Regions from separate parts of the Kocuria nitroreducens genome, predicted to be linked through region 1. Evidence: riboswitches for the same ligand, from Rfam matches in the RefSeq annotation. Region 1 holds a riboswitch; each other region holds the start of a gene.

Region 1 (2,179 bases):
GCACCTCGGCGAGCGTGCGGTAGCCGGGCTCGCCGTGCACCGGCTCGCCCTTCGGGTTCACCGGGACGATCGTCATGCCGAGGTCGTCGCGGATCTGCCGGGCGACCGAGTGGGCCGGGCGGGCCGTGTTGCCGGTGAGTCCCACCACGGCCCACCGGCCGGGCCGGGTCATGAGGCGGTCGATGACGGCGGGGTCGTTGCGGGTCATGGCACCAGCCTGGCACGGAACCCGCACCCGCCCCCTGCCCTCTTCCGCGCGGTGGCACCGTGACGGTCACCGCACGGAAGGCGGGAGGGGTCAGGAGAAGAGCGGCAGGAGGTCCGCGTGCGCGCCCAGCTCCGCGCGCTCCTGGGCGGTCAGCTCCGCACGGCCGGTGCCCACGCGGGCGAAGTGCTCGTCGCTCCAGTGCTCGAGCGGTTCCCGCTCCCACAGGTCGGTGAGGATGCGCCGGACCTCGGCGAGCCCGTCCACGGCGGGGCCCGGGGAGCCGTCCAGGTGCTGGATCAGGTCCAGGTGGTGCACCGTGGCCTCCACCGCGAGGGTGCTCAGCAGGTCCTCGACGCGCAGCACGTGCCCTTGGGTGCGGACCGCGCCGCCGCCGCAGTGCTCCGCCGCGTGCACGAGCGCCCGGGCGGTCTCTCGGTGGAGCTCTCGCACCGGATCCCAGTCCAGGACCATGGAAGCGGCCACGCGGGTGCGGCGCCGGTCCTCGGCGGCCCCCGCGGGGTCGCCGTCCCGGTCGGTCCAGTAGGTCGCGGCGTCCCGGTCGGGGCGGGCGGTCGTGGGCGTGTGCAGGGCGACCAGCCCCCGCAGCGCGTCCATCGCGCAGTGGTGGGTGAGGTCCCGGACCGACCACCCCGTGCACCCCGTGGCGGCCCAGGAGTCGTCGTCGCCGAGCCCGTCGAGGACCGCGCCGAACGCCACGCAGGCGTCGCGCACCAGGTCCGCCCGGGCCGGGGTTCTGCGGCTCGTCATGGGTCCATGGTGGGGCACGCAGGGCTCCTGTGCCAGCGATCTGTCACGGCGACCACGGATGCGCCGGATTTGCCAGGGGACGCGCCGAGGACGTTCAATGGGCCCGTAACCATCCGGAGCGGCTGAGAGACCTGGCTCGTCGACGTCGCAGCAACCGGCACGGATCCGTCTGATCCTCCGTGCGAGGTGCTAATGCCAGGACCGATGGAGTTGATCATGAGCACTTCTCTGCGGAGCCCTGTGCCGTCCACCACCTCGAAGCGCGCCTTCTCCGTGGTGTTCGAGCACGTCGGCAAGGCGTTCCCGTCCGGCGGCGAGACGCACCACGTCCTGCGGGACGTCGACGTGACGGCCCTGCCCGGCGAGGTCCTGGCGATCCTCGGACCCTCGGGGTGCGGCAAGTCCACCCTGCTGCGTGCGGCGGCGGGACTCGACACCGCCTCGGCGGGCCGGGTGCTCATCGACGGCACCCCCGTGTCCGGGATCGACCCGCGCTGCGCGGTCGCCTTCCAGGAGCCGCGCCTGCTGCCGTGGCGCTCCGTGCGCGAGAACGTCCGCCTGGGCCTGCCCCGCGGGCTCCCCCGGGGCGAGGGGGACGCCGTCGTCGACGACCTGCTGCGCCTGGTCGGCCTCACCGCGCACGCGGGTCACCGTCCCCGCGCGATCTCCGGCGGCATGGCCCAGCGCGCGTCCCTGGCCCGGGCCCTGGCCCGCAACCCCGGGGTCCTGCTGCTCGACGAGCCCTTCGGCGCGCTCGACGCCCTGACCCGGCTGAAGATGCAGGACCTCCTGCTCACGATCCACGCCGCCCAGCCCACCACCGTCCTGCTCGTCACCCACGACGTCGACGAGGCGCTGCAGCTCGCGGACCGGATCGTGGTCCTGGGCCGGACCGGGCCCACCGCTCCCGCCTCGATCAGCACGATCCTCACCGTCCCCGGGGAGCGTCCCCGGGACCGGGCCTCCGAGGTCCTGGCGGAGCTGCGCGTGCAGCTCCTCGGCCACCTCGGCGTCGACACCCACCACTCCGCGACCCGCTGACGCGGCCCGCTCCGTCTCTCCGCCCCGGGCCGGCCCCGGCGCCCACCCGCGCCGCCCGGCACCGTCCACCTCCTCCGAAAGGCTCCGCCATGCCCCTGCCCCAGCGTTCCGTCCGCACGATCCCCGCGCTCGCCGCCGCCCTGGCCCTGGGCCTGACCGGGT
Region 2 (2,179 bases), on a different contig from region 1:
CCACCACCTCGCGCGCCGCGCGCCCCGCGCCGGTGCGGAAGGTCTTGGAGACGTTGCGGAAGGAGACGAGCACCTCGTCCGGGCGCCCGGGTGCGGACGGCCCGGCGGGGACCGCCGCGCTCACTGCTCCTGGTCCTTCAGCTCCTGCTGGTAGCGCTCGGTCAGCTCCTCGAGCTCCGCCTGCTCCAGCTGCAGCGGCACGGCCGTGTCCTTGGTCTCCGTCATCTCCGCGTCGAGCACGGCCTGCTCGTGGTAGAGGTCGGCGACCTGCTGGAGGGTCTCGTCGTCGGCGAGCTCCTCGGTCGTGGTGAAGAGGTTGACGTAGACGCGGGAGCCCTCGGACTCGGGGTCGTCCTGGGCGAGCGCGGACTGCGGGTCGATGTCCGCCCGCGAGAGGAAGTCGTTGTTGATGACCGAGCCGGCCACCGAGTCGAGCGAGAGCACCGTCTGCTCCGCGGAGACCGGGGTGACCCGCACCGTCGAGGCCTCGGTGTCGACGTCGAGCTCGGTGGGGATGAGGGTGTCGCCGGTCAGCTCGACAAGGCCGGCGGCCTCGAGCACGAGCAGGGCCCGGGACAGGTTCACGGCGTCGTTGGGCACCGCGATCTCGTCGCCCTCCTGGAACTGCTCCACGGAGTCGTACTGGTTGGAGTACAGGCCCAGCGGGTAGATCGAGGTCGAGCCGATCGGGGTGATGGAGCCCCCGGCCGCGTTGTTGTAGTCGGCGAGGAACGGGATGTGCTGGAACCAGGTCATCTCTACGTCGCCGGACTCGGTGGCGGGGTTCGGCTGGTTGTAGTCGGAGAAGTCGACGTACTCGACGGTGATGCCCTGCTCCTCGGCCACCCGCTGGAGGGCGTCGTGCGTCGGGTCGGTGCCCACGACGCCGATGGTGACCTTGTCGTCGGCGAGCACGCCCTCACCGGAGGACTCCCCGGCGGAGCCGCCGCAGGCGGTGAGGGTGAGGCCGAGGGCCGTGGCCAGGGCGAGGGAGGGGAGGCGCTGCGATCGCATGTGGTGCCTTTCCGTGGGTCCGGGGTGTCCGAGGTCTCCACCAGCTCCACCGGGTCCGGCGGCCACGGTCGGGGGCGCGCCGGAGGGCGCGTGCGCGGTCGGACCGTACTTGCCGCCGGCCGTCGATGGCCGGTGCCGGATGGTTCACCTGGGGCACCCCACTACGGGAGAGGGTTGCCGCCCAGCAAGCCAGGGCTTCGTGCTGGGACTCGTCATCCGCCCGACAGACTAGCACGGGCCGCGGGGGGGCGGATCCGGTCCGGTCAGCGGACGAGGACCTCGCGGGCCCGGCGGCGGGCCCAGCGCTCGGCCGCCAGCACGGCCTGGAGCTCCAGCGGGCCGTCGTCCTCGTGCTCGCCCAGCACCGCGTCGACCGTGTCCACGATGGCCGGGAACCGGATCCGGCCGTCGTGGAAGGCGTGCACCGCCTCCTCGTTGGCCGCGTTGAACACGGCGGGGAAGGTCCCGCCCCGCTCCCCCGCGGCCTTGATGAGTTCGACGGCCGGGAACGCCACCGGGTCGAGGGGCTCGAAGGTCCACTCGGTGGCGCGCGTCCAGTCGCACGGCTGCGCGGCCCCGGGCAGCCGGTGGGGCCAGGCCAGACCCAGGGCGATGGGCAGGCGCATGTCCGGGGGTGAGGCCTGGGCGAGGGTGGAGCCGTCCACGAACTGGACCATGGAGTGCACGACCGACTGGGGGTGGACCACCACGTCGATGCGCTCGAGGGGGACGTCGAAGAGCAGGTGCGCCTCGAGCACCTCGAGCGCCTTGTTCACCATGGACGCCGAGTTGGTCGTCACCATCAGACCCATGTCCCACGTGGGGTGGCGCAGCGCGTCCTGCGGCGTGACCGTCTCCAGCTCCGCCCGGGTCCGGCCGCGGAACGGGCCGCCCGAGGCCGTCAGCACGAGCCGGTCGACCTCCTCGGCGGTGCCGCCGCGCAGGGCCTGCGCCAGCGCCGAGTGCTCGGAGTCCACGGGGATCAGGGCATCGGGGTCCCCGGTGCCGGCGGCGGCGGCCTTGACGAGGGCGCCGCCGGCGATCAGCGACTCCTTGTTCGCCAGTGCGAGCTTGTGCCCGGCCCGCAGCGCCGCCAGGGTGGGGGCCAGCCCGATGGAGCCGGTGATGCCGTTGAGCACGAGGTCCGCGTCGGGGAGGGCGGCGG
Region 3 (2,179 bases), on a different contig from region 1:
CGAGCAGCTGCCCGCTCGGATCGACCATGCGGATCTCGCCGCGGGCCGGGAGCATGTACTGCTCCGGTGTGATGCCGAAGGTCTGGGAGGCCCGGAGGATGGGGTCCTCGGGGGTCTCGACGGTCTGGCTCATGATGTCCCCTCGGTCGGTCCCCGGTCCGATCGCGGACCCGGGGAGGCAGGAAGGCCGGTGCAACTCTGTCTTCCCAGTATGAGAACGGGGCATGGTTCGTATCCACAAGGCCGGGAAAGTGCAGAAGACTGAGACGAACAGTGCACGGCACGTGGACGAAATGTTCTAGTGTGGCGTGGAGCACACGCATTCGTCCGGCGCGTTCCGGAGGCTGCGACCGACCCGCCCCGAAGGAGCCCGCCGTGCCCTCGACCCCCGTGCCGCTGGACGAGACCGACCGGAAGATCCTCGCGGCGCTCTCCCGGGACGCGAGGCAGTCGGTGACCGCGATCGCCGCGGCCGTGCACGTCTCCCGCGCCCACGCCTACGCCCGGATCAACCGGCTCCGGGACGAGGGGGTGATCCTGCGCTTCAGCACCGTGATCGACCCGGTGCGGGCGGGCCTGCAGTCCTCCGCCTACGTGACGCTCAAGCTCCAGCAGAACACCTGGCGGGAGCTGTGCGCCCAGCTCCGGGCGATCCCCGCCGTGCACCACATCGCCCTGGTGGGGGGGAACTTCGACGTCATGCTCCTCGTGCGGGCCGTGGACACCGTGCACCTGCGGCAGGTGATCTTCGAGCACATCCAGCAGCTGCCCGGTGTGGTGGACACCCAGACGTTCCTGATCTTCGAGGACATCGACACCCGGGCCTGACGCGCGGCTCCGGCACGGGCCCGCGCACGGCCGGCGTCATGAACCGTCACGGTCGTCATCTTGCGTCGCGGAAGGACACCCACTACCTCTGCGCATAGTGTTGTTCCAGCTTCACGAGACGTGACCGCCAAGCTCCGACTGGGTCACGCACCAACCCCATGCTCATTGGGTGGTTCGGATGAGGAAGCGGCCTGCATCTTCCGCGGCGCGCCCACCGGGCCCGTGCGGATGACCGGTGCGGGTAAGAGCAAGGCACAGGAGCAGCGACATGTCCATCCCCGTGACCGACCACGACCTCGCAACCCGGCAGATCCACTCCGGCACCCACGACCAGGTCACCCAGCGCACCCTGACGGTGCCGATCTACCAGACCGCGGCGTTCGAGTTCCCGGACTACGAGGCGGCCCGGCAGATGTTCGCCCAGACCCGGGCGGGCTTCACCTACACGCGCACCGGCAATCCCACGGTGGCCGTGCTCGAGCAGCGGATCAGCGACCTCGAGGGCGGCGCGGGCGCCGTGGCGACCGGTTCCGGGCAGTCCGCCGTGGCCGTCGCGCTGCTGGCCCTGCTCGGCCAGGGCACCGGCAAGCACCTCGTGGCTTCCGAGAAGCTCTACGGCGGGACGGTGGACCTGCTCACCGACTCCCTCGCGGACTACGGCATCGAGGTCTCCTTCGTGGACCCGACCACCCCGGGGGCGTGGGCCGCGGCCGTGCGCCCCGACACCCGGGCGTTCCTGCTCGAGTCCATCGGCAACCCGCTGGCCACCCTGCCGGACCTGCCCGGGATCGCCGACGTCGCCCGGGCCTCCGGGGTGCCCGTCGTCGTCGACAACACCCTCGCGTCCCCGGCCCTGTACCGGCCGCTGGAGAAGGGCGCCGACATCGTGGTGCACTCGGCCACCAAGTTCCTGGGCGGGCACGGCAACGCGCTCGCCGGGGCGGTCGTGGACGGCGGGACCTTCGACTGGTCCGCGCGGCCCGGGAAGTGGCCGCAGTTCACGCAGGCGCGCGCCCGCTGGGGCGGGCTGAGCCTCGTCGAGAAGTGCGCCGGGACCAGCCCCTACCTGCACCTGGTCCGGGCGAAGTACGTGCACGACCTCGGCACCACGCTGTCCCCGTTCAACGCCAGCCAGATCCTGCAGGGCACCGAGACCCTCGACCTGCGCGTGGCCCGCCACACGGACTCGGCCCTCGAGGTGGCCGAGTTCCTGGCGGGGCACCCCGCCGTCGCCCGCGTCCACCACCCCGGCGTGCCCGGGGACCCGGGCGCCGGGATCGCGGCCCGGGACTTCCCGCGCGGGACCGGCTCCGTGTTCTCCTTCGACCTCGCCGCCCCAGACCACGCCGTG

What was found. A riboswitch is a leader RNA that binds a small molecule or an ion and turns the genes downstream of it on or off. The one in region 1 is predicted to bind S-adenosylmethionine.
Region 2: another riboswitch for S-adenosylmethionine. It lies ahead of ACFYE1_RS03600 (MetQ/NlpA family ABC transporter substrate-binding protein); the one in region 1 lies ahead of ACFYE1_RS15165 (ABC transporter ATP-binding protein).
Region 3: another riboswitch for S-adenosylmethionine. It lies ahead of ACFYE1_RS11260 (O-acetylhomoserine aminocarboxypropyltransferase/cysteine synthase family protein); the one in region 1 lies ahead of ACFYE1_RS15165 (ABC transporter ATP-binding protein).

The regions. Positions count from the first base shown of each region.
Region 1 covers NZ_JBHZTC010000025.1:5,815-7,993, reverse strand. The annotation lists gene ACFYE1_RS15175 (CoA-binding protein) at 1-208, opposite strand, end outside; gene ACFYE1_RS15170 (maleylpyruvate isomerase N-terminal domain-containing protein) at 299-976, opposite strand; SAM riboswitch class I at 1,083-1,187, shown strand; gene ACFYE1_RS15165 (ABC transporter ATP-binding protein) at 1,193-2,017, shown strand; gene ACFYE1_RS15160 (aliphatic sulfonate ABC transporter substrate-binding protein) at 2,107-2,179, shown strand, end outside.
Region 2 covers NZ_JBHZTC010000004.1:67,160-69,338, forward strand. The annotation lists gene ACFYE1_RS03595 (methionine ABC transporter ATP-binding protein) at 1-124, opposite strand, end outside; gene ACFYE1_RS03600 (MetQ/NlpA family ABC transporter substrate-binding protein) at 121-1,014, opposite strand; SAM riboswitch class IV at 1,115-1,231, opposite strand; gene dxr (1-deoxy-D-xylulose-5-phosphate reductoisomerase) at 1,278-2,179, opposite strand, start outside.
Region 3 covers NZ_JBHZTC010000014.1:85,764-87,942, forward strand. The annotation lists gene ACFYE1_RS11250 (thiamine pyrophosphate-dependent enzyme) at 1-133, opposite strand, end outside; gene ACFYE1_RS11255 (Lrp/AsnC family transcriptional regulator) at 376-828, shown strand; SAM riboswitch class IV at 938-1,059, shown strand; gene ACFYE1_RS11260 (O-acetylhomoserine aminocarboxypropyltransferase/cysteine synthase family protein) at 1,097-2,179, shown strand, end outside.